DNA from 3 places in the Pseudonocardia sp. Ae331_Ps2 genome. Region 2 is predicted to be linked to each of the others. Evidence: riboswitches for the same ligand, from Rfam matches in the RefSeq annotation. Region 2 holds a riboswitch; each other region holds the start of a gene.
What was found. Region 2 has a riboswitch for cobalamin ahead of Ae331Ps2_RS19395 (hypothetical protein). Riboswitches for the same ligand answer to the same signal wherever they lie in the genome.

Region 1 (9,447 bases), 2.5 Mb from region 2:
GGCGAGTGCCCGGACCCCGAGCCCGAGCAGGAAGGTCAGGGCGAACACCACCGTCGAGTGGCCGAGGGAGAACCAGAACCCGACCGACAGCGGTCGGCGGCCGCCGTCGGCGAGCAGCTTGCGGGTGGTGTTGTCGATCGCGGCGATGTGGTCGGCGTCGAAGGCGTGCCGCAGGCCGAGGGTGTAGGCGAGCACACCGATCCCGATGCCGAACACCCCGGAGGAGCCGAGGTCGTAGTGCGCCGGCGCGACGAGGACGACGAGCACGCCGAACCCCAGGACGTGCAGCAGCGCGATGAACCCGAACATGCCGGCGAGCGACCGGCGGTCGTGGCGGTCGAGGGCGGCACGCCACCGGCGGGCGGGGGAGGGGGCCCCGGTGGGGACGGGCTGGGGGGCGGACATCGACGGACTCCCGGCGTCGGGGCCGCCCGGAGCGGGCGGCGCGATCGCGGCCACCGTGCGCCCACCGCAGCCGCGGTGTCATGGCTGCTGCCGGTGATTGGCGACGCTGCTGCGGCGGTGCCCGGAAGATCCCTCACCTTTCGGGTAGGTCGGCCTGAACGCATGAGCGGACGGACCGACGTCGGCCGGCCCGTCCGCTCCGCCGTCAGTCCCAGTCCAGCGAGCCCCCGGTGCGGTACTCGGTCACCCGCGTCTCGAAGAAGTTCTTCTCCTTGCGCAGGTCCATCGCCTCGCTCATCCACGGGAACGGGTTCTCCGGTTCTCCGAACAGCGGGGCGAGCCCGATCTGCTCGGCGCGCCGGTCGGTGATGAACCGCAGGTACCGCTCGCAGGACTCGGCGGTGAGCCCGAGCATCCCGCGGGGCATGGTGTCGCGGGCGTAGGCGACCTCCAGCTCGCACGCCTCCCGCAGCATCGTCCGGATCTCCGCGACGAACCCCGCGGTCCACAGGTGCGGGTTCTCGATCTTGATCTGGTTGATGCAGTCGATGCCGAAGTTCAGGTGGATCGACTCGTCGCGCAGGATGTACTGGTACTGCTCGGCGATGCCCACCATCTTGTTGCGCCGGCCGAGCGCGAGGATCTGGGCGAACCCGGTGTAGAACCACATGCCCTCGAACACCACGTAGAAGGCGACCAGGTCGCGCAGGAACGCGCGGTCGTTCTCCGGGGTGCCGGTGCGGAAGTCCGGGTCGGACAGCGCCTGGGTGTAGCGCAGCGCCCAGGCGTCCTTCTCGGTGATCGACGGGACGGTCCGGTAGGCGTTGAACAGCTCGCCCTCGTCGAGCCCGAGGGACTCGCACACGTACTGGAACGTGTGGGTGTGCACCGCCTCCTCGAACGACTGCCGCAGCAGGTACTGCCGGCACTCGGGGTTGGTGAGGTGGCGGTAGACGGCGAGCACGATGTTGTTCGCGACCAGCGACTCGGCGGTGGCGAAGAAGCCGAGGTTGCGGGTGAGCATCAGGCGCTCGTCGTCGGTGAGGCCGCCGGGGGAGCGCCACAGCGCGATGTCGGCCTGCATGGCGACCTCGGTCGGCATCCAGTGGTTGGCGCAGCCGGCCAGGTACTTCTCCCAGGCCCAGGTGTACTTGAGCGGCAGGAGCTGGTTGACGTCGGCCCGCGCGTTGATCATGCGCTTGTCGTCGGCGTCGATCGGGGCGGCGCCGCGGGCGATCTCGCCGAGCCCGCTGGTGTCGGCGCCCGTGTGGCGGTCGGTGGTCGGGGTGCTCACTGGCAGGCCTCGCAGTCGGGGTCGTCGACCGAGCAGGCGGCGCCCGGGTCGAGATCGGGGGCGGTGACGGGGACCGCGGGCACGGTCGCCGCGGGCGACGGCGCCGGGGCCGCCGGGGCCGGGGCGGCCGCGGGGGTGCTGGGCACGCCGGTCAGTCGGCCGTCGGTGCCGGTGAGGGTGGACTTCTCGACGGCCGTCGCCGCGCGGGTGCGCAGGTAGTAGGTGGTCTTGAGGCCCGAACGCCAGGCCAGGCGGTAGAGCTCGTCCAGGGCACGGCCGCTGGGGGAGGCCAGGTAGAGGTTCAACGACTGGGCCTGGTCGAGCCACTTCTGCCGGCGCGACGCCGCGGCCACGAGCCGGCTCGGCTCGATCTCGAACGCGGTCGCGTAGAGCTCCTTCAGGTCGGCGGGGACCCGGTCGATCTCGGCCAGCGACCCGTCGAAGTACTTCAGGTCGGCGACCATCACCTCGTCCCACAGCCCGCGCTCCTTGAGGTCGCGGACCAGGTGCGGGTTGATCACGGTGAAGTCGCCGGACATGTTGGACTTCACGTACAGGTTGAGGTGGATCGGCTCGATCGACTGCCCGACCCCGCAGATGTTCGAGATCGTCGCCGTCGGGGCGATCGCGAGCACGTTGGAGTTGCGCATCCCCTGGGTGCGGACCTTCTCCCGCAGTGTGTCCCAGTCCAGCGTGGACGACCGGTCGATCTCGAGCTCGCCGTCGCCGCGGGCCGCGGCCAGCAGGTCGAGCGAGTCCAGCGGCAGGATCCCGCGGCTCCACAGCGACCCGTCGAAGCTGGCGTAGCGGCCGCGCTCGACCGCCAGGTCCGACGACGCGGTGATCGCGTGGAAGCTCAGGAGCTCGGCCGAGGTGTCGGCGAACTCGACGGCCGCGTCGCTCGCGGGGGCGATGCGCTGGACGAACAGCGCGTCGGAGAAGCCCATCATGCCCAGGCCGACCGGGCGGTGGCGCAGGTTGGACCGGCGGGCCTCGGGGATCGTGTAGAAGTTGATGTCCACGACGTTGTCGAGCATCCGCACCGCGGTCGTCACCGTGCGACGGAGCTTGTCCGCGTCGAGCCCGTCGCGCGTGACGTGCGCGGCGAGGTTCACCGAGCCGAGGTTGCAGACCGCGACCTCGCCCTCGTCGCCGGCGCGGGTGTTCAGGGTGATCTCGGTGCACAGGTTCGACGAGTGCACCACCCCCGCGTGCTGCTGCGGGCTGCGCAGGTTGCACGGGTCCTTGAACGTGATCCACGGGTGCCCGGTCTCGAACAGCATGGTCAGCATCCGCCGCCACAGCTCGACCGCGCGCACCGTGCGGTGCACCCGGATCTCGCCGCGCGCCGCGGCCGCCTCGTACTCGCGGTACCGCTGGGCGAACGCGGTGCCGTAGAGGTCGTGCAGGTCGGGCACCTCGTCCGGGGAGAACAGTGTCCACTCGGCGTCGGCCTGCACGCGGCGCAGGAACTCGTCGGGCACCCAGTTCGCGGTGTTCATGTCGTGGGTCCGGCGGCGGTCGTCGCCGGTGTTCTTGCGCAGGTCGAGGAACTCCTCGATGTCGACGTGCCAGGTCTCCAGGTAGGCGCACGCCGCGCCCTTGCGCTTGCCGCCCTGGTTCACCGCGACGGCCGTGTCCCCGGCGATCTTGAGGAACGGCACCACCCCCTGGGAGACGCCGTTGGTGCCGCGGATGTGCGCGCCGAGGCCGCGGACCGGGGTCCAGTCGTTGCCGAGCCCACCGGAGTACTTGGCCAGCAGCGCGTTGTTCCGGTACCCGCCGAAGATCGACTCCAGGTCGTCGTCGACGGTGGTGAGGAAGCACGACGACAGCTGCGGCCGGGTGGTGCCGGAGTTGAACAGCGTCGGGGTCGAGGCCATGAAGTCGAAGCTGGACAGGACCTCGTAGAACTCGATCGCCCGGGCCTCGCGGTCGATCTCGCGCACCGCCAGCCCCATCGCGACCCGCAGGAAGAACGCCTGCGGCAGCTCGAAGCGCACGCCGCGCTCGTGCAGGAAGTAGCGGTCGTAGAGGGTCTGCAGGCCGAGGAAGCCGATCTGCAGGTCACGGTCCGGGCGGAGGGCGGCGGTGACCCGGTCCAGGTCGAAGGTCGCGAGCTCGGGGTCGACCAGGCCGATCGCGATGGCGTGGCGCAGGTAGTCCTTCGTGTAGGACGCGTACCGCTCGGTCATCGTCGCGTGGTCCGGGGTCTCCCGGGTGCCCGCCAGGTGCGAGACGGCCTCGGCGCGGAGCCGGTCCAGCAGCAGTCGGGACGCCACCAGGGAGTAGGCGGGCTCGCGCTCCACCAGGGTGCGGGCGGCCAGGACCAGGGCCTGGGCCAGCTCGTCGGCGGTGATGCCGTCGTAGACGGTGCGGTCCAGCTCGGCGAGCACCGGCTCCGGCGCGACGTCGTCGATGCCGTCGCACGCCTCGCCGAGCACCGCGGCGACCCGGTCACGGTCCAGTGGGGTCCGGCTGCCGTCGGGCCCGGTGACGTGCACGACCGGTGCGTCCGACACGCTGTCCCCGCCGTCGCGTTCCCGGGCCCGTGCCTGCTGCTCGCGGTAGAGCACGTAGGAACGGGCGACCTTGTGGTGGCCGCCGCGCATCAGGGCGAGCTCGACCTGGTCCTGGATCTGCTCGACGTGCACGGCGTGCGCCGGGTGCCGGGTCAGCGCCGCGACGACCTGGTCGGTCAGCCCGGCCACGAGGTGGTGCAGCCGCGACGACGTCGCGCCCGAGTCCCCCTCGACCGCCAGGAACGCCTTGGTCGTCGCCACCGAGATCTTCGTGGCGTCGAACCCGGTCTCGGAGCCGTCGCGCCGGATGACGCGCAGGGCCGGGGGTGCTGTTGCCGGTGCAGCGGTGGAAGCCGTCACGGGCTCTCTCCTCGCGAGTCGCCGTCGCCTCCGGGGGCGGGCGCGGTGCGAGGAGGCGGCGGGTCCCGTGCCGTCGGCGGCCCACCGCACCCTGGCGCCGTCCCACGAGGCCCCGGAGCAGCGCGCACCGGTCGGTACGCGCACCGGTGGCAGGTCTTCGGACTCACGGGCGCACTGCTCACACCTACTGGCCGTCGCTTCCCGGGATCACTCCCAGTGCTGTTGACGGCGGTCGTTCCCGTTCACCGCTGCGGGGCAGTCCCGGATTCCCACCGGGTTCCCTCTTGCCTCACCGGCCCGGGCGGGCCGGTGAACCACCAGTAATCCGGACACTACATCTTGTGGGCAGAGCTACTCCATCCCCCCATCGGTGCGGATGCGACCCCCCTCGGTGACCGGCGGTCCGGGGTCAGCCCGCCGCCCGTCCCTCGGCCGTCGCCCGGGGGCCGGGGGCGAACACGTGCCCCGCGAGTGCGGGCGGGACGGCGGCGAGGCCCGGCCCGCCGGCGCGCACCCAGGCCGCGACCGCGTCCGTGGTCGCGGCGTCCAGGACCGCACGGAGCCAGACCGGGCGGGCGCCCGCCCGGCGGGCCCCGGGCGCCGGGGCGACCACCAGGACGTCGGAGTCCGCGCACGGGCCCAGGCACTCGCTGGTGCGCAGCCGGGCGTGCCCGGCCAGGCCGTCGGTCAGCCGGTCGAGCAGCCGGTCGTGGTGGTCGCGGTCGAGGCCGGGGTGCTTGCGGCCGGAGCCGCAGCAGCACCCCCGGCAGGCGGTGACGGCGGGGAGGGCGGACACGCCCCGACCCTACGTGACACCTGACGAACTGTTCAGGTGATCACGGCGACGACGGGTGTCCGGCGGCACCGGCCCGGCGGACGGTCGTGGTCGACGAGGCGCGGCGGGTAGGCAGGGCCCGCCGTGGGGTACTCCGCCGCCGACCGTTCCACCATCGACAGGGAGATCCCGTGAGCCACCACGTCCTGGACGCCGCCGGCGTCACCACCCCGGCCGTCGTCGTCGAGAAGCTGCACGACGCCGCCCGCGCGAGCACCGCCTGCGCCTCGGCGATGGTCGCCTCCGGCGGGATGGAGACCGAGGTCCTGCTGGCGCTCGACGCCGCCGACCTCTGCACCGCCGCCGCGGCCGTGCTCGGCCGCCGCACCGGGGACAAGGCCGTCGGCGAGGCCGCCGCCTCGGCCGCCGCGCTGGCCTGCGAGGCGTCCGCCGCGGCCTGCGGCGCCCACGCCGACCACCACGAGCACTGTCGGCTGCACGCCGAGGTCACCCGCGAGACGGCGGCGCTGCTGCGCGAGCACGCCGGCGCCTGAGGCCCGGCGGGGCGTGCGCGGCCGGGCCCCTGGCCCGGCTGCGCACGCCCGTCCTGCGGCCGGGAGCGGTTCCGAGCCCCGCCCGCAGCGGGTCACCCCATCCGCAGCCGGTGGAACCGGGCCCAGGTGGCGGTGTCGGGCCGGGCGGGCTCGACGCCGGTCAGGTCGGCGGAGACGCCGACGTGCTCGTCGCCCGAGGACCAGACGGTCGAGCGGTCGCGCAGCAGGAGCTGGGCGCGTCGCAGGGCCTCGACCCGGCGCGCCTCGTCGGGCACCCCGCGCGCGGTGGCGAGCAGGGCACGCACGTCGGCCCGTCCCGCCGCGGCCGGTGCGGCCGGCGCGCCGTCGTCGCCCGCGGTCGCGGCGGGCGGGGCGTCGTCGGCGGGGTCCGGGCCCGCGGTCGCGCGCAGGTACAGCGGGAGCGGGGTCGCCGCGGCCCGGCGGAACCGGATGCCCGGGGTCGGGACGGCGTCGGGCGGGTCCGGCTCGCGCGGCGTGCAGGTCAGCCCGATCTCGGCGAGCTGTTCCACGACGGTGTCGGCGGCCGGGCGCGACATCGGGTCGAACGGGTCGAACAGCAGCGGCACCTCCAGCCGGTCCGCGCCCGCCGCCGCGACGAGCTCCCGCGCGCGGGCGACGTCGCGCTCCACCGGCGCGAACCCGGCCGGGTGATACGCCAGGCCCGGGCCGAACAGGTCGTCGCCCGGCTCGGCGAGGTCGAGCAGCACCTCGCGGACGAGCTCGGTCCGGTCGATGCCGAGCCGGACCGCCTCGGCCAGCCGGGGATCGCCGAGCACGTCGCCGGACGCCCCGGCGGTCGTGCCGCCCGCCGTACCGGTGCCGGGGGCCGACCCGGCCGGGCCGACGTCGAGGAAGCGGGTCGCCGAGCCCGGCGCGGACACCACCGTCGTGCCGACCCGCCCGAGCAGCCGGCGCGCGCTGTGCGGGAACAGGTCGTGCGCCCAGTGCACGTGACCGTCCACGAGGGACTGGTAGCGGTTCTCCTCGTCGTCGTCCACCACGAACTCCACGGCGGGCGAGCGCGCCGCGCCCAGCCAGTGGCCGTCGTGCCGGTAGAGCGCGTCCGGGGACCCGGGCAGCCAGCGGAACGCTCCGGTGCCCACCGGCGGGGTGCCGCGGCCGTCGCGCACGATGCCGGTGCCCGGCGAGCCCAGGACGAGGCCGAACAGGAAGTCCGGGGCGCCGAGCACCAGCTCCACCTCCGACGCCGAGACCGCCCGGCTGGCGGCGAGGTCGAGCCCGGCCAGCAACGGTGCCGCCGTCGCCCCGGTGGCGGGATCGGTGATCCGGCGCAGCGACGCCAGCACGTCGGCCGAGGTCAGCGGGCGCCCGTCGTGGGCGGGGGCGTCGCGCAGCCGGATCCGCCATCTCGTCCCCGTCCGGTCCGGCGCCGCCGACGCGGCCAGGTGCGGCCGTGGGGTCATGTCCTGGTCCCAGACCAGCAGCGTGTCCGCGACGGCCGCCGCCCGCGCCCGGTCCACCGGCCGCCACACCACGTGCGGGTCCGGGACGCCGAGCGGGCCGTCACCGGCGAACGCGGCCACCAGCCGAGGGGCGGTGGTGTCGGCCGGGGCCCCGCACGCGGCCAGCGCCGGAATCCCCGCCAGCGCCGCGGTCGCACCGGCGGCCCGCAGGAACGATCGACGGCTCAACTGCACGACCACAGGGTGCCCGGTGCGGTCACGGCCGAGGCGGCGGGGAGGGACCTCCGCGGGTGCCGGGCGGGCTCAGGACAGGGCGTGCCCGACCCGGAGAGATCACCGGCGCGGGCCGGCGGCCTCGAGGTGGGTGCCGACCGGCGTGAACCCGCTGCGCCGGTACCAGTCCCGTGGCCAGTCGTCGACGCCGGCGCCCAGTGCGAGCAGGTCGCAGCCGTGCTCGGCGGCGAGCTCGCGGGAGCGGGCCAGCAGCGCCCGGCCGTGCCCCCGGCCGCGGTGGGCCCGGTCGGTCTCCAGGGCGTCGAGCCAGGCCGTCGCACCGTCGCGGCGCAGCGTCGCGGCCGCCACCACCCGGTCGTCGACGACGACGGCGAGGCGGTGCAGGGCCAGCACCCGGTCGTCGCCGGTGTCGCGGTCGACCAGCTGGCCGAGGTCCTCGGGTCCGGTGCCGGGCAGGTCCCGGGCCCAGGAGGCGCGCCGGAACCCGCGGAGCTCGTGGTGGTCCAGCTCGGTGACCGTCGCCGTGTCCGGGGTCGCGCCGGTCGTGGTGGGGGCGGTCATGGCCTCGTTCGCCGCGACCGACCACCCGGCGGCGCGCAGGCCGTCGGCCAGCTCGTCCGCGCCCGGTCCCCACAGCAGCGCGTTCGGGTGCAGGCCGTGCGCGGTGAGCGCCCGGTCGGCCTCGGCGAGCACGGTGGCCGGATCGGTCCGGTCAGGACGGTCGAGCAGCAGCCGGTTGTGCATCCGCGACACCGGCCAGGCGTCGGTCCGGACCGCGACGCCGCCGGTCACGGGCTCCTCCGCGCTCGCGCCGCGGCGCAGCATCGACGGCTCGAACCCCATCGCCCGCGCCGCTGCGCCGGGTTCGGGGACCTCCGGGGCGGCGAAGCCGTCCGGGCCGGGTCGGTAGGGCAGCACCATCAGCACCGCCGACGCCGGCACCGCCCCGTAGGCGTGCGGGAACCGCATCGACGCCGGGTCGGTCGGCACGCCCGGCTCCCACCGGACGTCGATCCCGGCGCCGTCGATCCGGGCCGGGTCGAGGACGAGCAGGACCAGGTCCGACCGGCCGGCGAACAGGCGCTGCGCGGGCAGGGCGACCTGGTCGGGCGTCGACAGGTGCACGAACCCGACCTCGTCGAGGGAGGGGGGAGCCACGGCTCCGGTGTCGAGCCACCTCCGCCACTCACCCGGGGTGCAGAGGTGCAGCAGGACCGTCCCGACCGTCATGGGAGACAGCCTGCCCGCCCGTCCGAACGGACGGGCGTGGATGTCGAGTATTGATTTCCGGCACCGGGTGCCAATAGCGTCCGATCCGCTGCCACCGCCGGCCGGCGGGGCGGTTCACCACCTCTCTCGCCGAGAGTCGGATCCAGCGGAGGTTGCGCATGAGTGAGCACCAGAACGAGGACGCCCTGACCGAGGAGACCCTCGTCGAGGAGGTCTCCATCGACGGCATGTGCGGTGTCTACTAAGCCCCTCGACACCACGGTTCCGGACGGTGCCGCGGGGGCTTTCGACCCCGCGGCACCGTACCGGCTCAGCGAGAGCGTCTCGCTGCGTCCGGAGCCCTTCGGCGCCCTGGTGTACGACTTCGTGACCCGCAAGCTGTCCTTCCTCAAGACGCCCCAGCTGGTCTCGGTCGTGCGCGACCTGGAGAACCAGCCGGACGCCCGGTCGGCCGTCGTGGCCGCCGACGTCCCCGAGGCCCAGCACGACGCCTACCTGCGTGCCCTCGCCGGACTGCTGAAGTCCCGCACGATCGTCGCCCGCTAGTCCCGCCCGCCCCGCCGACCACCACAGTGAGGTGCCCGTGAAGCTGGTCGACCACTTCCAGTACGGCCTGAACTCGCCCATC
Region 2 (9,447 bases):
CACACACGTGGACCTCGACGCCGTCCTCGCACTCGCCCGCCCGCTGCCCGCCGGCCCGGTCTGGGACCCGGCCGCCGAGGTCGGCACGAGCGGCACGGCGGGGCAGCGGCCGCTCGTCGCGCTCGCCGGGGGGCCCGCGTTCGGGTTCGGCTACGCCGAGCACGCCGAGCTCCTCACCGCGGCCGGCGCCGACGTGGCGACCTTCGACCCGCTGCGCGACCCCGCGCTCCCGGCGGGCACCGCCGCGCTCGTGCTGCCCGGCGGCTTCCCCGAGGAGCACGTCGGCGCGCTCGGCGACAACGCACCGCTGCGGGCGCAGGTCGCGGCGCTGGCCGCGTCCGGGGCCCCGGTGCACGCCGAGTGCGGCGGGCTGCTCTACCTGTGCCGGGACCTCGACGGGACGCCGATGTGCGGGGTCCTCGACGCGTCGGCGGGGATGACCCCGCGGCTCACCCTCGGCTACCGCGACGCGGTCGCGGTGTCGGCGTCGCCCCTGTTCGCGGCGGGCGAGCGGGCCGGGGCACACGAGTTCCACCGGTGCGCGGTCACCCCGCGGGCCGGTGCGGCCCCGGCCTGGGCGTGGCGGGGCGGGGAGCCGGAGGGCTACGTCGAGGATCGGGTGCACGCCTCGTTCCTGCACACCCACCCGGCCGGCGTGCCCGGCGCCGTCGCCCGGTTCGTCGCGGCGGCACGCCACACCCCGGCCGGGGCCGCCCCGGCCGCGTTCGCATGATCACCGGTCGTGGAGCCGACCGTCCGCGTGCCGAGCGCTCCGCTCCACGACCGGTGATCACGGTCGGGGTGGGGCTGCGCCCCGGAACCCCCGAGGCCGCGGTGCGCGCGCTGCTGGACCGGGTCGCCGCCGAGCACGGGCTGGAGCTCGGCGGCGCCGTCGTCGCCACCCTGGACCGGCGGGTCGCCGAACCCGGTCTGCTGGCGGCCGTCGCACCGCGGGAACCGCACGGATTCGCCGCGGCCGCACTGGCCGTGGTCGGGGTGGCGAGGTCGGATGCCCGGGTCGCCGCGGCCGTCGGGACCCCATCGGTCGCAGAGGCCGCCGCGCTCCTCGCCGCGGGCGACGGAGCCCAGCTGATCGTGGGCAAGACCGCTGGTCAGGGCGTCACGGTCGCCGTGGCCGCCGGAGCGGCGGATGTGGGATTGCCCTCCGGGGGCTCCTGCGACACATGCGGGCCCGGCTATCGTCCGGCGTCGCCGTCGAGCGGGGGCCCGGCGCAGGGACCCGCTGCCACCACCGGGCCTCGGAGTCCGGGAGAGGAACGTCGTTGAACGCGCACCACGAGCAGTACCTGGTCGGGCTGGACCTGGCCGGCCGCCGGGCCGTCGTCGTCGGCGGGGGACAGGTCGCCCAGCGGCGTGTCGCCCGCCTGATCGCGGCGGGAGCGGTCGTCGAGGTCGTCTCGCCCGAGGTCACCCCGGCGGTCGAGGGCATGGCCTCGGCCGGGGAGATCACCTGGACGGCCCGCCGCTGGACCGACGGCGACCTCGCCGGGGCCTGGTACGCGATCGCCGCCACCGACGAGCCGGAGACCAACGCCGCCGTCGTCGCCGAGGCCGAGCGGGACCGGGTGTTCTGCGTCCGCGCCGACGACGGCGACCGGGGCACCGCGGTCACCCCCGCCACCGGCGGCTACGACGGGCTCACCGTCGGTGTGCTGGCCCGGGGCGCGCACCGGCGGTCCGCGGCCGTGCGCACCGCGCTGGTCGAGGCACTGGCCGCCGGCGTCGTCGACGAGTCGGCCGAGCCCCCACAGGCCGGTGTCGCGCTGGTCGGTGGCGGCCCCGGCGACCCGGAGCTGATCACCGTGCGCGGCCGGCGGCTGCTGTCGCGCGCCGAGGTCGTCGTCGCCGACCGGCTCGGCCCGCGCGACATCCTCGACGAGCTGTCCCCCGAGGTCGAGGTCATCGACGCCTCGAAGATCCCCTACGGCCGCGCCATGGCCCAGGGGCGGATCAACGAGCTGCTCGTCTCGCACGCCCGTGCCGGGAAGTTCGTGGTGCGCCTCAAGGGCGGCGACCCGTTCGTCTACGGCCGCGGGTTCGAGGAGGTCCAGGCGTGCGCCGCGGCGGGGGTGCCGGTGACCGTCGTCCCGGGTATCACCAGCGCCTTCGCCGCACCGGCCGTCGCCGGGACGCCGGTGAGCCACCGCGGGGTGGCACACGAGATCGTCGTCGTCTCCGGGCACGTCGCACCGGGTGACCCGCGCAGCCTGACCGACTGGACCGCGCTGGGCCGGATGACCGGCACGATCGTGCTGATGATGGCCGTGGAGCGGCTCGGGAAGTTCGCCGAGGCGCTCATCACCAACGGCCGCCCGGCCGACACCCCGGTGCTGATCGTGCAGGACGGCACCACGCGGATCGAGCGGTCGGTCCGCGCGACGCTGGAGACCGCCGAGCGCGTCGCCGCCGAGCAGGAGATCAGCCCGCCCGCGATCGTCGTGATCGGGCCGGTCGCCGGTCTGCAGGCGCCCGTCGCCCGCTGACCGCGCCGACCTCATTGCACACTGCAACCTTGCAGTGTGCAATCATCGGCGGCGTGACCGACGAGAACGGTGCGACCGACGAGAACGGTGCTGCCGACGAGATCGACGATGTCGTCGACGCGGTGATGACCGCGAGCCGGGCGATGCTCTCCGTGGTGGCCGGGTCCCTGGCCGCCGCGGGGGAGCAGGCCGGCCCGACGGCGGGCGAGGTGACCCTGCCGCAGTACCGCGCGCTGGTCGTGCTGGCCCAGCACGGCACCCGGCGCCCGGCCGACCTGGCCACGGCGCTGACCGTGTCGGCGTCGACGGCGACCCGGATGTGCGACCGGCTGGTGAGCCGCGGCCTCGTCGTGCGCACCCGCACCGGCGACGACCGCCGCGAGGTCGCCCTCGCGCTCAGCCCCGCCGGGCGGACGCTCGTCGACGAGGTCACCCGGCTGCGCCGCGCCGAGATGCACCGGCTGCTCGCGATGCTGCCCGCCGCCGAGCGCACCGCGGTCCGCGACGCACTGCGCCGCTTCGCCGACGCCGCGGGCGAGGTCGGCGAGACCGACTGGGCCGTCGCGCCGGTGCCCGCCGAGGGCGGTGCGCGGTGACCGCGGTCCGCGCGCTGCACCGCGCGCTCGTCGGCACCCGGCCGGGGCTCGTCGGCCTGGCGACGGTCATCGGGATCGGCGCCGGCATCGGGTCGGTGCTGTTCCACGAGCTGATCCTCGGCGTGACCTGGCTGGTCACCGGGCGGGAGGACTTCTCCGACGCCGGCCGGGTCGCCTCGCCGCACCTGCCCGGGCTGGGCGTGTGGTTCCTGCTGATCGCCCCGGTGCTCGGCGGCCTGGTGTACGGCCCGCTGGTCCAGCGGTTCGCCCCGGAGGCGCGCGGGCACGGGGTGCCCGAGGTGATGTTCGCCGTCGCGCGCAGGGGCGGGCGGATCCCGGCCACCGTCGCCGCGGTGAAGGCGCTCGCGTCGGGGATCTGCATCGGGACCGGCGGCTCCGTCGGCCGGGAGGGCCCGATCGTGCAGATCGGCTCCGCGCTCGCCTCGGCGATCGGGCAGTGGCTGCGGGTGCCCGCCACCCGGCTGGTGCTCATGGTCGCCTGCGGTGCCGCGGGCGGGATCTCCGCGACGTTCGACGCCCCGGTCTCCGGGGTGGTGTTCGGCCTGGAGCTGATCCTGCGGTCGTTCAGCGCCGAGGCGTTCGGCGTGCTGGTGATCAGCTCGGTGGTCGCGAACGTCGTCGCCGAGGTGATCGCCGGCGACCGCGCGATCCTGACCCTGCCGCACTTCGACCTGGGCAGCCCCGCCCAGCTGCCGCTCTACGCGCTGCTCGGGCTGCTCGCCGGGCTGCTGGGCTGGGCCTTCGCCCGGATCCTCTACGTCGTCGAGGACGCCTGTGACGCCGTCTGGCGCGGCCCGGAGTGGCTGCGCCCGGCCGTCGGCGGGCTGCTGCTCGGCGCGCTGCTGCTGGCACTGCCCCAGATGTACGGCGTCGGCTACCCCGTGCTGGAGGCCGCGATCGGTGGCCGGTACGCCGTCGGGTTCCTGCTCCTGCTCGTCGTCGGGAAGATCCTCGCGTCCAGCCTCACCATCGGCATCGGCGGGTCCGGCGGTGTGTTCGCGCCGTCGCTGTTCGTCGGTGGCACCGCCGGTACCGCCTTCGGCTACGCCGCCGCGGCCCTGTTCCCGGCGCTGGACCTGCACCCCGGCGCGTTCGGTCTGGTCGGCATGGCGGCGGTGTTCGCGGGGGCGGCGCACGCCCCGATCACCGCGGTGCTCATCGTGTTCGAGCTGACCGGCGACTACGCCCTCATCCTGCCGCTGATGGCCGCCGTCGTCCTGGCCACCGGCCTGTCGAACCTGGTGTCGCGGGACAACATCTACACGCTCAAGCTGCTGCGACGCGGGATCGACCTCGCTGCCGACACCCCGACCGACGAGGCGCTGCGCCGGGTCGTCGTCGCCCAGGTGATGCGTCCCGTCGACGGCACCCCGCCCGGCCCGGAGCTGCCCGCGCTGGACCCGGCCGCCCCGGTGCACGACGTCCTCGGGGTGCTCGCCGCGCACCGGGGAGCCGCGCTGCCCGTGCGGGAGCCGGACGGGCCGCTGCTCGGGACGCTCGCCGAACACGACCTGCTCGACCATCTGCGGGGGGTGTCGGGGCGGGGGACGGTTGACCACTGACCCGGTCGCGTGATGGGCTCCCCGACGACGACGGAACAGGAAGCCGGTGCGAATCCGGCGCGGTCCCGCCACTGTCACCGGGGAGTGCCCTCCCCACACCGGTGCCACCGCCCGCGAGGGTGGGAAGGCCGGGGAGGGCGCGGGGATCCGGGAGCCAGGACACTGCCCGTCGTCGCGGATTCCCACTGGTGAGGGCGCGGACCCTCGAGGAGGACATGCGATGAGCCACGACCTGGTGGTGCTCGGTACCGACCCGTCCGGCGACGGCGCACCCCGCCCGGGTGCCCACGTCGCCGACCTGCTGGCCGACGCCGAGACCGTCTTCGCCTTCCCCCAGGCCGAGTCGACGGCCCTGTTCTACGCCGAGGCGTGGCGGGTCGAGCCGGTCACCCCGCGTGACGCCGTCGCCCGGATCGGGGCCTGGGCCGCCGCCGGACCCGCCGGCGGCGCGGTGCTGCTGGTCGGGGGCGACCCCGCGGCCGACGCCGCGCTCGGTGCGGTCCTCGACGGGTTGGCGCGCACCGTCCCGGCGCTGCGGGCCCGGGTCGCCGAGGGCAGCCGCGTCGCGCCGCCGCACCGCAGCCCGCTGATCGGCTGAGACCGCCGGCGGGCGGCGCGCTCAGGCCCGCCAGCTGCCCAGCGGGTCGGCCCGGGTGAGGTCGGGGTCGGCGGCGTCGAGCGTGCGGGTGCGGCCGGGCCCGGTGTAGGCGGTCTCGAAGCGCACGGTGACCCGCCCGTGCCCGGCGCCCTGGACCCAGCCGTGGCCGTGCTCGGGGTGGGCGACGTCGTCGCCGGCGCGCCAGGGCCGGTCCGGGTCGGGTTCGCGGTCGGGGCGGCCCGGGCGGACGGGGCCGGGCACGTCGCCGGCACCCGTGGTCGCGTCGGCCCCCGCGGTACCGCCGGTCCCCGCAGGACTGTCGGCCCCCGCGGCCGCGCCCGTCCCCGTCCTCGCGTCGGTGTCCGGAGGTGCGTCGGTGTCCGGTGGTGCGTCGAGCACGGCCACCCCCGCCGCGCCGGCCCGGGCGTCGGCCGCGGGCGGGGGGTCCAGGGCCGAGGCCGTCGTCCACCCGTTCTCCGAGGGCACCGCGTCGAACAGGGCCAGCGGCGGCTCGTCGCCGAAGCCGGACACCGACACGCCCAGCAGCCGCACCCCGCCCTCGCCGACCGCGCCCTCGGCCAGCCGGCGCGCCACCGCGACCAGGGTCGCCAGGTCCCGGGTGCCGAACGGGGTCGTCTCCGACCGGGTGTGGGTGGTGAAGTCCCCGGTCCGCGCCTTCACGGTGACGGTGCGGGCGGTCCGACCGTCGGCGACCAGCCGTCGGTGCACGGCGACGCAGATCGACTCCACCGCGGTGTGCACCGCGCTCATCGCGGTCAGGTCGGCGTCGAAGGTCGTCTCCGCGCTGATCTGCTTGGCCGCGCCGCGCGGGGCGACCGGACGGTCGTCGATGCCGCGGGCGAGACGGTGCAGCTCGGACCCGATCGCACTACCCAGCACCCCGGCGACCTCGCGGGCGTCCATCGCGGCGAGCTGCCCGATCGTCTCGATCCCGATCTTCCGCAGCGCCTCGCCGGAGACCGGCCCGATGCCCCACAGTGACCGCACCGGCAGCGGGTCGAGCACGGCCGCCTGCTCGGCGTGGGCGATCACCCGCAGCCCGTCCGGCTTGGCCAGCTCGGAGGCGATCTTCGCGATCTGCTTGCCCGACCCGGCGCCCACCGAGGCGGGCAGCCCGGTGCGGTCGCGCACCGCGCCGCGCAGCCGGGTGCCCCACTCCCGCACCTGGTCGGGGGAGGCGCCCACGAGGTCGGGCGGCTCCACGAACGCCTCGTCCACCGACACCGGCTCCAGCACGGGGGAGAACTCGCCGAGGACGGCCATGACCTCCTCGGACAGCGCCTTGTACAGGGAGAACCGGGGCGGCAGGACCGTCGCGTGCGGGCAGCGCCGCCGCGCCTGGCCCATCGGCATCGCCGAGCGTGCCCCGAACACCCGGGCCTGGTAGCTCGCCCCCGCGACGACGCCGCGAGGTCCCGCGCCGCCGACGAGGACCGGACGGTCGGCCAGGGTGGGCCGGGTGAGCTGCTCGACGGAGGCGAAGAACGCGTCCATGTCGAGGTGCAGCACCCAGCGGTCGGCCGCCGCGGTCACTCCATCATCACCCGTGCATCGTGCCCCGGCGCACCGACAGGATCGCGTCGCCGTCGGCGACGGTGACGGCCGGGGCCACCGGTCCCGCCCCGGCGACGGCGCCCGGGTGGTCGTCGAGGCCGGTGGGGACGTCGGTGACCCACCAGCTCCCGGCGGTGCCGGTCCAGTCCAGCACCCGGGCCGGGCCGTGCGGCGGGGACAGGGTGATCGCGTCCATCGGGCTCGACAGGCCTTCCCCGGTGGCCTTGAGCAGCGCCTCCTTCCGGGTCCAGGTGACCAGGAAGCCGGTCCCGTCGGGCGTCCCGGCGGCGAGCTCGGCGGGGGACAGGGCGTGCCGGGCCAGGCCGTCGAGGCCGGACAGGGGGCGGTGCGCCTCGACGTCGACGCCGACCGGCCCGGTCCCGACCGCGACACCGACCAGCGCGCCGGAGTGGGTGAGGGAGAAGCCGGGGTCGTCGCCGCGCCCGGCCAGGCGGGGCTTGCCGTGCGGCTCCCCGCAGCGGCAGGTCCGGTCGAGGACGAGCTCGGCGGGGTCGGCGTCGAGCCGCTCGGCGAGCACGAGCCGGGCCAGCGCGTGCGCGGCGAGGTAGCGGGCGCGGTCCTCGGGCCGTCGCAGCGCGACGAGCCGTTCGCGTTCGTGGGCGTCCAGCAGCGCGACGAGGTCGGCGCGGGCGCCGGGATCGGCCGGGGCGGCCCACCAGACGGTGACGGTCACGGCGTCCAGCCTCCCACGTCGCACCCCGGTCGGGGCGCGCCGCCGGGAGTGATCACGGACCGGGCACACGAAGGGTCGCCCGTCGGCGTCTCCGGTGCCCGGTCCGTGCTCCCCGTGCGGTCAGCCGCTGCGGCGGGCGGCGAAGTCCGTGCGGACGTGGGCCGGGCGGGCCTGCGGGGCCGGCCCCGCCGTGCGCGGTGCCGCCGGGCCGCCCGGCGCGCCGGACCGGCCGCGCTTGGCCGCACGGCGCTCGGCGCGGTTGGCGGGTGTGGTGGCGGTGGCCCCGCCGGGTGCCGCCCCGCCGGCCGTGCCGGGCCCGGTCGCGCCGGTCAGGGAACCGGGAACCGCGGACGCGTCGGTCGGTCGGGCTGTGCTGTGGGCTGCCCTGTGGGCGGTGCTGTGGGCGGTGCTGTGGGCGGTGGTGTGGCGGGTCGTGGGCATACGACCTCCTCGGAACATCGGGTCGGACTCGGACCGGGTGAGAGGGGCCGGTGACGCGCGGGGACGCCGGAGGGGCCGCGTGAGGGCGGCGACGGTTCCGGGGCCCGGTGAGGACGTCACGGGCCGGCGACGGAGGGCGCGGAGATCGACCGCGCGGGTCGCTCAGAGGAACCGGATCAGCATGGCGGCGACGCTACGACGACGACCCCGACCGGTGCCACCGGTTTTCCCCGGCGCCGCCGCCCTATCGTCGCGGGCATGGGTACGGCGGGCACGGGTACGGCAGGGACGGCGGGCACGGTGACGGCGGACGTGCTGGTGATCGGCGGCGGCATCGCGGGGGTGTCGGTCGCGTGGGAGCTGGCCGCGCACGCCCGGGTCGTGCTGACCGAGGCGGAGGACGACCTGCCGGTCCACTCCACCGCCCGCTCCGCGGCGACCTACATCCCCGGGCACGGCTCCGGCCCGTTCCGCGCGCTGATCGACGCCTCGGGCCCGCGGTTCGCCGCGCTGCCCGCGCTGCTCGGCACGCCACCGCTGCTGAGCCCGCGCCCGGTCCTGCACGTCGCCGACGACGACCTGGCCGCCGACCACCTCGCCACGACGGTGCGCGAGCAGCACGGCGAGCCCGGCGCCCCGGTCGCGCTGGACCCCGAGCAGGCCTGGCGACGCGTGCCGGTGCTGCGCCGGGCCCCGCGTGCGGCCGCGTGGACCGCCGGTGCCTGCGACGTCGACACCGCCGCCCTGCACGACGGCTACCGGCGCGGGCTGCGCGCCCGCGGCGGCACCGTGCTGCGCGGGGCCCGGGTGGCCGCGCTGGAGCGGGACGGCTCCGGCTGGACCGCCACGACGGCCGCCGGGCACCGGGTGCGGGCGGAGACGGTCGTCGACGCGGCCGGCGCCTGGGCCGACGCGGTGGCGGCACTCGCCGGCGTGCCCGGTGCCGGACTGACCCCCTACCGGCGCACGATCGCGGCGTGCCCGGTCGCCGACCCGTCGGTGCTCACCGTCGACGGCGCCGTCCTGCCGATGGTCGTCGACGCCGCCGAGCGCTGGTACCTCAAGGCCGAGGCGGACACGGTGCTCGTCTCCCCGGCCGACGAGACCCAGGCCGAGCCGGGCGACGCCCGTCCCGACGAGCTCGACGTCGCCCTCGCCCTGGACCGGGTGGGCGCGGCGACCACGCTGGGGCTGCGGTCTGTCCGGACCGCGTGGGCGGGGCTGCGGACCTTCGCCCCCGACCGTGCCCCCGTGCTGGGTGCGCGCCCGGAGCACCCCGGCTTCTTCTTCGTCGCTGGGCAGGGCGGGTCGGGCATCGAGTCCGCGCCGGCGCTGGCCGCGCTGGCCGCGTCGGTCGTCCTCGGCCGGCCGTCGCCGGCCGACATCGATCTCGACCCGGCTGCGTGCTCCGTCACACGATTGACGTAAGCGCTCGCTTACCACCGGCTGGCACGAT
Region 3 (9,447 bases), 2.4 Mb from region 2:
GCGGCCGCGTCGTCCTCGGTCCCCTGCTCGGACTCCGAGAGCCGGTCCTCCTCGGAGTTCAGCCAGCCCAGCAGCGCGTCCTGCTGGGCGACCGACAGGTCGGCGTCGACCTTCGTGCCCTGCTGCTGGGAGATGTCACCGGGCCGGCCACCGCCGGAGAACCGGTCGGTCTCGATCTGGACGCGCTGGCCGTCGGCGACGTCGCCTGCCTGCTCCTTGGAGAGCACGATCTCGTCCGTCATCGAGGCCATGTCGATCTTGTTGGCCTCCTGGTGCAGGTTGTACTGCTCGGCCAGGTCCTCCGGGTCGAAGAACTCCTTGATGTCGACCGGGGAGCCGTGGTCGTGGCCCTCCTGGGGGGTCTCCGACGGTTCCTCGGACAGCGTGAAGTTCTCCAGCGGGGTGTCGTCGGACATGTCGCCGTGCCCGTGCCCGTGGCCGTGACCCGTTTCGGCCTCGCCCACCCTGACCAGGGAGAAGAACAGGTCGAAGACCTCGTCGAAGGTCGCCTCGTCGCGGCGGTCCTTGATCAGCGCGATGCGCAGCGCCTCCTTCAGCACCGACCTGTCGGACAGCACTCCCGGCTGGGCGGCACAGGCCATCGCGTCGAGCGCCTCGGAGACCGAGATGCGCACCGACCGGATCCGCAGGAGCCGGACGAAGCGGTGGATGCTCGCTTCCATGCCGACGCCCGATCAGACCGGGCGCTTGCGGGAGCCGCCGAAGGAGCGGGTGCCCTGGCCGGGCGAGACCTTCCGGATCGCCGACGGCGGCGGGGCCACGCCGCCCGGGAGGCCGCCGTAGATGCCGCCGTGCCGGCCCGCCTGGTCCTTCGCCGCGCGCTTGGCGCGGCCGTCGACGTCGCCGTCGTCCGGGTCGTCGCCACGGGCGCCCGCGGTGCGCGCCGGCGGGGCGGCGGGCTCGTCGTGGTCGTGGTCGCCGTCGTGGCCGTGTCCATGCCCATGGCCGTGCCCGTGTCCGTGGCCGTGCTCGGCGACGACCGCGTTCGGGTCGACCAGCCGCGGCAGCGCGTCCAGGGCCTTCGTGACGTCCTTGTCGTACTTGACCACGACCGAGACGGTGTCGGAGAGGACCTGCGAGCTCAGCTCGCCGACGCCCAGGACGGCCAGCGTGCGGGCCCAGTCGATGGTCTCCGAGATCGACGGCGACTTGCGCAGCTCCAGCTCGCGCAGTCCGCGCACGACGTTGACGAGCTCCTCGGCCAGCTGGTCCGACAGCCCGGTCTTCTTCGACTTCACGATCTCCAGCTCGCGGGAGGCCGACGGGTAGTCGAGGAACAGGTGCAGGCAGCGACGCTTGAGCGCGGCGGCGAGGTCCCGGGTGTTGTTCGAGGTCAGCAGCACGTACGGGCGCTGCGTCGCGACGAAGGTCCCGATCTCGGGGACGGAGATCTGGAACTCGCCCAGGGTCTCCAGCAGTACGGCCTCCAGCGCCTCGTCGGCGCGGTCGACCTCGTCGATCAGCAGCACGACGGGCTGCTCGGAGCGGATGGCCTCCAGCAGCGGACGCGGCGCGAGGAAGCGTTCGGAGAAGAACACGCTCTCCTGGGACCCGATGCGGTCGACCGCGGAGGCGAGGTCCGGGGCGTCGGAGACGAGCTGCCCGATCTTCTCGCGGAGGATCTGGGTGTACATCAGCTGCTTGCCGTAGTCCCACTCGTACAGGGCCTTGGTCTCGTCCTGGCCCTCGTAGCACTGCAGACGCAGCAGTCGGCGCCCGGTGGCGACGGCGAGCATCTTGGCCAGCTCGGTCTTGCCGACCCCGGCGGGTCCCTCCAGCAGCAGCGGCTTGTCCAGGCGGGTCAGCAGGAACACCGTCGTCGCCAGGCGGGTGTCGGCGATGTAGCCCTGCTCCCGCAGGGTCTCGACCACCTGGTCGACGGACTCGAAGGGGCCGGTCGAGGCGACGGCCTCCGCCGCCTCGGTCACCGTGGGGACGACAGCCTCGGACACTCGGGTATCTCCTTCGCGGACCGCACCGGCTCTGGTGCGGGGACGAGCGGGGCCGCGGCCGGCGGGCCCACCCACCCGAGTATCGCCTCGGACGGCTGGGCCCGCCGGTGCGACGGTGGACCTCCTGACCTGCGGATCAGGTCAGCAGGTCGTCCAGGTCACCGTTGATGGAGTGGTCGACGACCGGGCGGACGGTCTCGAACGTGCACTCCTTCGGGTTGCCCGGGGTGCAGGCGTCGCCGAGGACGTGGTTGGTGATCCGGTCGACGTCGGCCGCGTCGCCGATGATGGTGGGCGCGTTCTCGTAGAACTTGGTCGGGCCGACCCCGAGCCGGTTCTTCGAGTAGGTGTCCTGCTTGACGTCGGCGAACTTCTCCGGGATGCCCACGTCGCGCAGCAGCCGGATGGACGCGGCGAGCGCCGCGTCGGCGGCCTGCGGCTTGGTCATGCCGCGGGTGTCGACACCCATGGCCTCGGCGATGTCGGCGAAGCGCTCGTAGACCACCGGCATGTTGAACGCCCACACGCGGGGCAGCGCGATGGCGTTGTTCAGGCCGTGGTGGGTGTCGTAGAACGCCGACACAGCGTGGCTGATCGAGTGGATGATGCCGAGACCACCGGAGTTGAACGCCTGGGCGGCGATGTACTGCGCGTACATCATGCCCTCGCGGCCGGAGAGCTCCTGGCCGTTCCAGACGGCCTTGCGCAGGTTCTGGGAGGTCAGCTTGATGGCGTGCAGGGCGTTGCCCAGCGACGGCTGGAAGTCCAGCCGCGAGACGTAGGGCTCCGAGGCGTGGGCGAGCACGTCGAACCCGCACTGCGCGGTGTAGTCGATCGGGCAGTCGTAGTAGAGCACCGGGTCGTCGATCGCGAGGGTGGTGACCGACGCGTCGTCGAAGGCGACGTACTTGTGCGGGTTGTCGGGGTCGGTCGTGGTGTCGGTGATGACGTAGGCCCACGAGGTCTCCGAGCCGGTACCGGCCGTGGTGGAGACCGCGATGTGCGGCGGGTTGGCCGGGTTCTCGGACTTGTTGAAGCCCTCGAACTCGTTGACGTTGCGACCGTCGTGGGCGACCGAGACGCGCGCGCCCTTGCAGGCGTCGTGCGAGGAGCCGCCGCCGATGGAGACGAAGGAGTCGCAGTTGTTCTGCTGGTAGAGGCCCACAGCGTCCATGACGTTGTAGTCCTTGGGGTTCGACTCGACCTTGTCGTACAGCACGACCTCGAGGCCGTGGTACTTCATCGACTCGACGATCTTGTGGACGATGTCGGTGCCGCGCAGGCCCGACGTCATCACCAGGGTCTTCTTGAAGCCCAGCTTGAGCGCCTCGGGGCCGATCAGCTCGTGCGACCCCGGGCCCATGAGCGCGCGAGGGAACGGGTGGAACTCCTTGATGGGGAACGGCTTGAGCAGCTCGTCTACCTGCATGTCAGCCCTTTCTGAGGCAGGCGGATGGGGTCGGGGCCGAACGCTAGGACCCCTGTGGCCGCGCGCACAGGGGTGATCGGCATTACCCCTCGGGAGACCGGGCAGGAAACCCCTCCGAACGGAGGGGGGGCAGGGTGAGGTCGCCCGTCGATCCGTGTGGAGAGGGCTGAGTACTGCAAACATATTGCAACAGGGAGAGTTCGGCAACAGTTCGCCGGGCTCGTCCTGGGTTAGGGTCGGTCCGCCGACGGTTCGTGTCATCCCGGGAACGGGGCGTCACGAGGCAAGAGGGAACCCGGTGGGAATCCGGGACTGCCCCGCAGCGGTGAACGGGAACGACCGCCGTCAACAGCACTGGGAGTGATCCCGGGAAGCGACGGCCAGTAGGTGTGAGCAGTGCGCCCGTGAGTCCGAAGACCTGCCGCCGGTGCGTGCGCCGTCCGGCGTGCGCGGATCCGTGGCCTCGCGGGAGGGCCGGGCGGACGACCGGGCACCGTCGTGCCCGGCGGTCGCGGGCGCCCCCTGCCGGCGACGGGTCCTCCACCGCACTCGCGAGGAGAGAGGGCCGTGAGCATTCCTTCCAGCAGCACCATCGGCAGCACCGTCCTGGGGTACCCCCGGATCGGGCCGGACCGGGAGCTCAAGCGGGCGACCGAGGCGTACTGGGCCGGGCGGAGCGACGCGTCGGCACTGCACGACGTCGCCGCCGGACTGCGCCGCGACACCTGGACCGGGTTGCGCGACGCCGGGCTCGGCTCGGTGCCGGGCAACACGTTCTCGTTCTACGACCACGTCGGAGACACCGCGCTGGCGGTCGGGGCGGTGCCGGAGCGCTTCGCCGGCATCACCGACCCGCTGGAGCGGCTGTTCGCGATGGCGCGCGGCCGCACCGGTGCCCCGGCCTGCGAGATGACCAAGTGGTTCGACACGAACTACCACTACCTGGTCCCCGAGGTCGGCCCGGCCACCCGGCTCGCGCCGGGCAGCCGCAAGGCCCTCGACGAGTTCCGAGAGGCCCTGCGCATCGGGATCACCACCCGCCCGGTGCTGGTCGGACCGGTGACCTTCCTGCTGCTGTCGAAACCGGCCGACGGCGCACCGGAGGGCTTCCGTCCGCTGGACCTGCTCGGGCCGCTCGTCGAGGTCTACCGCGACCTGCTCGCCGAGCTCGCCGAGGCGGGCGCGGAATGGGTGCAGCTCGACGAGCCCGCCTTCGCCGCCGACCGGACGCCGGAGGAGATCGCGGCGCTGCGCCGGGCCTACGACCGGCTCGCCTCGGCGACCCGGCGGCCGAAGATCCTCGTCGCGTCGTACTTCGGGGAGCTGGGCCCGGCGCTGCCCGCGCTCGCCGCCACGGCCGTCGAGGGGCTGGCGCTCGACCTCGTCGCGGGGGGTGCCGACCTCGATGCCCTCGACCCGGCGGTCCCCGGGCTGGACCGGAAGGTGGTGCTGGCCGGCGTCGTCGACGGGCGCAACGTGTGGCGCACCGACCTGGACCGGGCGCTGGCGACGGCGCAGCGGCTGGTCGGCGTCGCGGGGCGGGTCGAGGTCTCCACGTCGTGCTCGCTGCTGCACGTTCCCTACGACCTGACCGTCGAGACGGCCCTGCCCGGCGACGTCGTCGACATGCTGGCGTTCGCCCGGCAGAAGGTCGAGGAGGTCGTGCTCCTCAGGCGCGCCCTGCACGAGGGCCCGGACGCGGTCGCGGCGGAGTTCGACGCCGCACGAGCCACCAGAGAGCGGGTCGCGGCCACCGCGCGCCGCGACGAGCGGGTGCGCTCCCGGCTCGCCGCTCTCGGCCCCGACCACTACCGGCGCAGCCACGGCGACGTGCGGGCGAAGGTCCAGCGCGAGGCGCTCGGCCTGCCCGTCGTCCCCACGACGACGATCGGCTCCTTCCCGCAGACCGCGCAGATCCGGCGCGACCGGGCCGCGCACCGCTCCGGCGTGATCGACACCGGCACCTACACCGAGCGGATGCGCCAGGAGATCGTCCGGGTGGTGCGGCTGCAGGAGGACATCGGGCTCGACGTCCTGGTGCACGGCGAGCCCGAGCGCAACGACATGGTCCAGTACTTCGCCGAGAACCTCGACGGCTTCGCCACCACCGACCACGGCTGGGTGCAGTCCTACGGCTCGCGCTGCGTGCGCCCGCCGATCCTGCACTCCGACGTGTCCCGGCCCCGGCCGATCACCGTCGGCTGGGCGGAGTTCGCGCAGTCGCTGTCCGAGGCGCCGGTGAAGGGGATGCTCACCGGGCCGGTCACCATCCTCGCCTGGTCGTTCGTGCGCGACGACCAGCCGCTGGGCGACACCGCCCGGCAGGTCGGGCTGGCCCTGCGCGACGAGGTCGTCGACCTGGAGGCGGCCGGGATCCGGATCGTCCAGGTCGACGAGCCCGCGCTGCGCGAGCTGCTGCCGCTGCACGAGCGCGACCGGGCCGCCTACCTGGACTGGGCGGTGGACGCGTTCCGGCTGGCCGTCGGTGCCGTCGCCGACACCACCCAGATCCACACCCACCTCTGCTACTCCGAGTTCGGCGAGGTGGTGGGGGCGATCGACGGGCTCGACGCCGACGTCACCACGGTCGAGGCGGCCCGGTCGCGGATGGAGGTGCTGGCCGACCTCGGCCCGGGGGTCCCGCGTGGGCTCGGCCCGGGCGTCTACGACGTCCACTCGCCCGAGGTCCCCGCCACCGACGAGCTGGTCGACCAGCTCCGCGCGGCCCTGCGCCACATCGGCCCGGACCGGCTGTGGGCCAACCCGGACTGCGGGCTCAAGACCCGCGCGGAACCCGAGACGGTCGCGGCGCTGACCAACCTGGTCGCCGCGGCCCGTCGCGTCCGTGAGGCGACCGCGACCGGCTGAGCCCGGTCCGCGCCGGCCACCCGTCGCGGGTGACGAGCGGGCCGTCCGTACGGAGGTTCGGTACGGACGGCCCGCCCGTGCGGGGACTCGTGCCGGGAGTCGTGCGGGACGAGGGCGTTGCTCACGCCGCATTGATTGAATAGGTGCTCAGATGTAGGCATACGGGGTGATCGCACGACAGATGGCCGCACTGCTCGCGGCCGCCGCCCTGCTGCTCGCCGGATGCGGCGCCGGCGGGGGCGGCGGTACCGCGACCCCGGACCCGTCCGGCGAGCTGACCGTGGCCCTGCAGTTCCCGCCGCGCTCCGACTACGCCTTCGACGCCGACGACGGCGCCCGGCTGCAGTCCCTCGGCGTCGCGGAGACCCTGACCACCGTCGACGCCGACGCCCGGTCGGCGCCGATGCTCGCGACCGCGTGGCAGCAGCAGGGCAACGCCTGGCGGTTCACCCTGCGCCAGGGCGTGCGGTTCCACGACGGCTCCCCGCTCACCCCGGACGCCGTCGTCACCGCGCTGCGCTACGTCGCGGGCGTCGAGGCCCCGCCGCGGGCGATCCGCGGCATCGGCTTCGCCGTCGCCCCCGACGGCCCGGACGCCGTGCGCATCACCACCACCGAGCCCGACCCGGTCATGCCGCTGCGTCTGTCCAGCGGCAACCTCGGCATCCTCGCGCCCGCCGCGTACACCGGCGGCGGGGCGCCGGAGTACCTGCGCACCGCGACCGGTCCCTTCGTGCTGGAGTCCGTCAGCGGCACCGACTCCGCGCAGCTGGTCCGCAACGACGACTACTGGGGCGAGCCGGCGGGCGCCGCCCGGGTCACCGTCCGCTACGTCGAGGACCCGCAGGCCAGGGCGCTCGCGATCCAGTCCGGTGACGTCCAGTTCGCCGAGGGCCTGCCGCAGGCCCAGCTCGACCAGGTCCGCTCGGCCGGGGCCGAGGTCGTCGAGTACCCGAACGCGCGCACCGTGCCGCTGCAGCTCAACCAGTCCGCCAAGCCGTTCGACGACCTGCGGGTGCGCCAGGCCGTCACCGCGGCGATCGACCGCCCGGTGCTGGCCCGGCAGGTGCTCGCCGGTGGGGCCGCGCCCGCGGCCGACCTGTTCGGCGGGGCCGTCCCCTGGGGCGAGACAGCTCCGCCGCCGGGCGCCGACGTCGCCCGGGCCCGGCAGCTGCTCGCCGAGGCCGGCTACACCGAGCAGAACCCGCTGACCGTGCGGCTGTGGACCTTCCCGAACCGGCCCGAGCTGCCCGCGCTGGCGAACGCGATCCAGGCGATGCTCGCCTCCGCCGGGGTGCGCGTCGAGATCACCGTCGGGAACTACGACGCCCAGGAGCCGAAGGTCCTCGCCGGTGACTACGACATGTTCCTCAACTCGCGCAGCTACCTGTCCGACTTCCCGGACGCGGCGAGCACGCTGACCTCGGACTACACCTGCGACGGCAGCTACGCGATCGACCAGTACTGCAGCCCCTCCTACGACGCGCTGGTCGACCGGCTCAACTCCACCGTCGACCCGGCGGCCCGCCAGCAGATGTTCCGCGAGGCCGCGGCGATGCTGACCCGCGACGCCGTCGGCGTCATGGTCGTGCACCCGCTCAACACCGCCGTGCTGCGCGGGGCGACCGGCTTCGTCCCCGACCCGCTGCAGATCCGCCCGGTGCTGCCGCAGCTCACCCCGACCACGGGGTGATCGGGCTCCTGCTGCGCCGGCTCCTGGTCGTCGGGCCGGTGCTGCTGGCCGCGTCGGTGCTGGTGTTCGCGCTGCCGCGGCTGGTCGGCGTCGACCCGGCGCGGGCGGTCCTGCGGGCCCGCAGCGCCGAGGCCGTGCCGGACCCGGCGACCGAGGCGCGGCTGCGGTCCTCGCTCGGGCTGGACGCACCGGTCACCGAGCAGTACCTGCGCTGGCTGGGCGGGGTGCTGCGCGGCGACCTCGGCTACGGCTACGTCGCGCGGACCCCGGTCGCCGACCAGATCGCCGACGCCGCGACTGTCTCCGGGCTGCTCGCCGTGCTCGCCCTCGCCCTGGCGGCGGTCGTCGGCATCCCCGCCGGGGTGTACGCTGCGCGCCGTCCCGGCGGGGCGCTCGACCGGTTCCTCGGGCTGGGCACCGTCGCCGGGGTCGCGGTGCCGGAGTTCGTGCTCGCCCCCTGGCTGGTGCTGGTGTTCGCGGTGTGGGCCGGGGCGCTGCCCGCGCTCGGCTGGGGCGACCCCGCCCACCTGGTCCTGCCGGTGCTGACCCTGGCCGCCTACCCGGGGGCGCTCGCCGCCCAGCTCGTCCGCGCCGAGACCGCCGGGGTGCTGAGCCGGCCGCACGTGCTCGTCGCGCGGGCCAAGGGGCTCGGTGAGCACCGGGTCCTGTGGCGGCACGGCGCCCGGCTCGCGACGACCTCGGTGACCGCGCTGGCCGGGATGTTCGTCGCCGGGCTGCTGGGCGGCTCGGTGGTGGTCGAGGTCGTGTTCGGGATCCCGGGGCTGGGCCGCTTGCTGCACCGGGCCGTCGTCGCGCAGGACCTGCCGGTGGTGCAGGCGGGCACGCTGCTCGTCGTCGCGGTCGCGGTGGTCGCGGGGGTGCTGGTGGAGGTGCTGGCGACGGCGCTGGACCCGGTGCTGCGCTCGGCGGGGTCGCGGTGAGGGCCCGGGCGCGGACCGCGTGGTGGGTCGCGGCCGGGGTGGCCGCCCTGCTCGTGGTGGGGCCGGTGCCGATGCTCGTTCCGGCAGGCCTGCTCTGGGTGCCGCTGCCCGACCCGGACGCCGTCGACTTCGCCGGGATGCTCGCCGGCCCGTCCGCGGCCCACCCGCTGGGCACCGACCAGCTGGGCCGGGACCTGCTCGCGCGCACCGTCCACGGCGGACGGCTGACGGTCGGGCTGGCGCTGTCCGCGGTGCTGGTCACCGGGGTGGTCGGGGTCGCCGTCGGGGCGCTCGCCGCGGTCGCGGGCCCGGTCGGGCGGGCGGTGATGCGGGTGGTCGACGTCCTGGCCGCGATCCCGGTGGTGCTGTTCGGGCTGCTCGCCGCGGTCGCGCTGGGTCCGGGCGTCGGATCCCTGCTGGTGGCGGTCACGGTGATCGCCTGGACGCCGTTCGCCCGGCAGACCTACCTGCTCGCCCTCGCCGAGCGCCAGCGGGAGTACGTGACGGCGGCGGTCGCCCTCGGCGCCGGGCCCGGGCGGGTCC

Region 1: it holds a riboswitch for cobalamin, as region 2 does, so the genes downstream of both, Ae331Ps2_RS07485 (ribonucleoside-diphosphate reductase subunit alpha) here and Ae331Ps2_RS19395 (hypothetical protein) in region 2, are expected to answer to the same signal.
Region 3: it holds a riboswitch for cobalamin, as region 2 does, so the genes downstream of both, metE (5-methyltetrahydropteroyltriglutamate--homocysteine S-methyltransferase) here and Ae331Ps2_RS19395 (hypothetical protein) in region 2, are expected to answer to the same signal.

The regions. Positions count from the first base shown of each region.
Region 1 covers NZ_MCIM01000001.1:1,577,661-1,587,107, reverse strand. Annotated here, with positions in the region: gene Ae331Ps2_RS07495 (HoxN/HupN/NixA family nickel/cobalt transporter) at 1-405, opposite strand, end outside; gene Ae331Ps2_RS07490 (ribonucleotide-diphosphate reductase subunit beta) at 611-1,699, opposite strand; gene Ae331Ps2_RS07485 (ribonucleoside-diphosphate reductase subunit alpha) at 1,696-4,581, opposite strand; cobalamin riboswitch at 4,712-4,915, opposite strand; gene Ae331Ps2_RS07480 (hypothetical protein) at 4,991-5,377, opposite strand; gene Ae331Ps2_RS07475 (hypothetical protein) at 5,548-5,910, shown strand; gene Ae331Ps2_RS07470 (ABC transporter substrate-binding protein) at 6,003-7,589, opposite strand; gene Ae331Ps2_RS07465 (GNAT family N-acetyltransferase) at 7,689-8,819, opposite strand; gene mftA (mycofactocin precursor MftA) at 8,978-9,064, shown strand; gene mftB (mycofactocin biosynthesis chaperone MftB) at 9,054-9,365, shown strand; gene mftC (mycofactocin radical SAM maturase) at 9,403-9,447, shown strand, end outside.
Region 2 covers NZ_MCIM01000001.1:4,042,052-4,051,498, forward strand. Annotated here, with positions in the region: gene Ae331Ps2_RS19370 (cobyrinate a,c-diamide synthase) at 1-733, shown strand, start outside; gene Ae331Ps2_RS19375 (cobalamin biosynthesis protein) at 787-1,287, shown strand; gene cobA (uroporphyrinogen-III C-methyltransferase) at 1,284-2,504, shown strand; gene Ae331Ps2_RS19385 (MarR family winged helix-turn-helix transcriptional regulator) at 2,558-3,100, shown strand; gene Ae331Ps2_RS19390 (chloride channel protein) at 3,097-4,683, shown strand; cobalamin riboswitch at 4,680-4,869, shown strand; gene Ae331Ps2_RS19395 (hypothetical protein) at 4,904-5,281, shown strand; gene Ae331Ps2_RS19400 (DNA polymerase IV) at 5,303-6,835, opposite strand; gene Ae331Ps2_RS19405 (4'-phosphopantetheinyl transferase superfamily protein) at 6,843-7,550, opposite strand; gene Ae331Ps2_RS19410 (hypothetical protein) at 7,671-7,991, opposite strand; gene Ae331Ps2_RS19415 (FAD-binding oxidoreductase) at 8,250-9,419, shown strand.
Region 3 covers NZ_MCIM01000001.1:1,595,482-1,604,928, reverse strand. Annotated here, with positions in the region: gene Ae331Ps2_RS07560 (VWA domain-containing protein) at 1-683, opposite strand, end outside; gene Ae331Ps2_RS07555 (MoxR family ATPase) at 696-1,973, opposite strand; gene mdo (NDMA-dependent methanol dehydrogenase) at 2,110-3,402, opposite strand; cobalamin riboswitch at 3,634-3,843, shown strand; gene metE (5-methyltetrahydropteroyltriglutamate--homocysteine S-methyltransferase) at 3,970-6,270, shown strand; gene Ae331Ps2_RS07540 (ABC transporter substrate-binding protein) at 6,437-7,963, shown strand; gene Ae331Ps2_RS07535 (ABC transporter permease) at 7,960-8,904, shown strand; gene Ae331Ps2_RS07530 (ABC transporter permease) at 8,901-9,447, shown strand, end outside.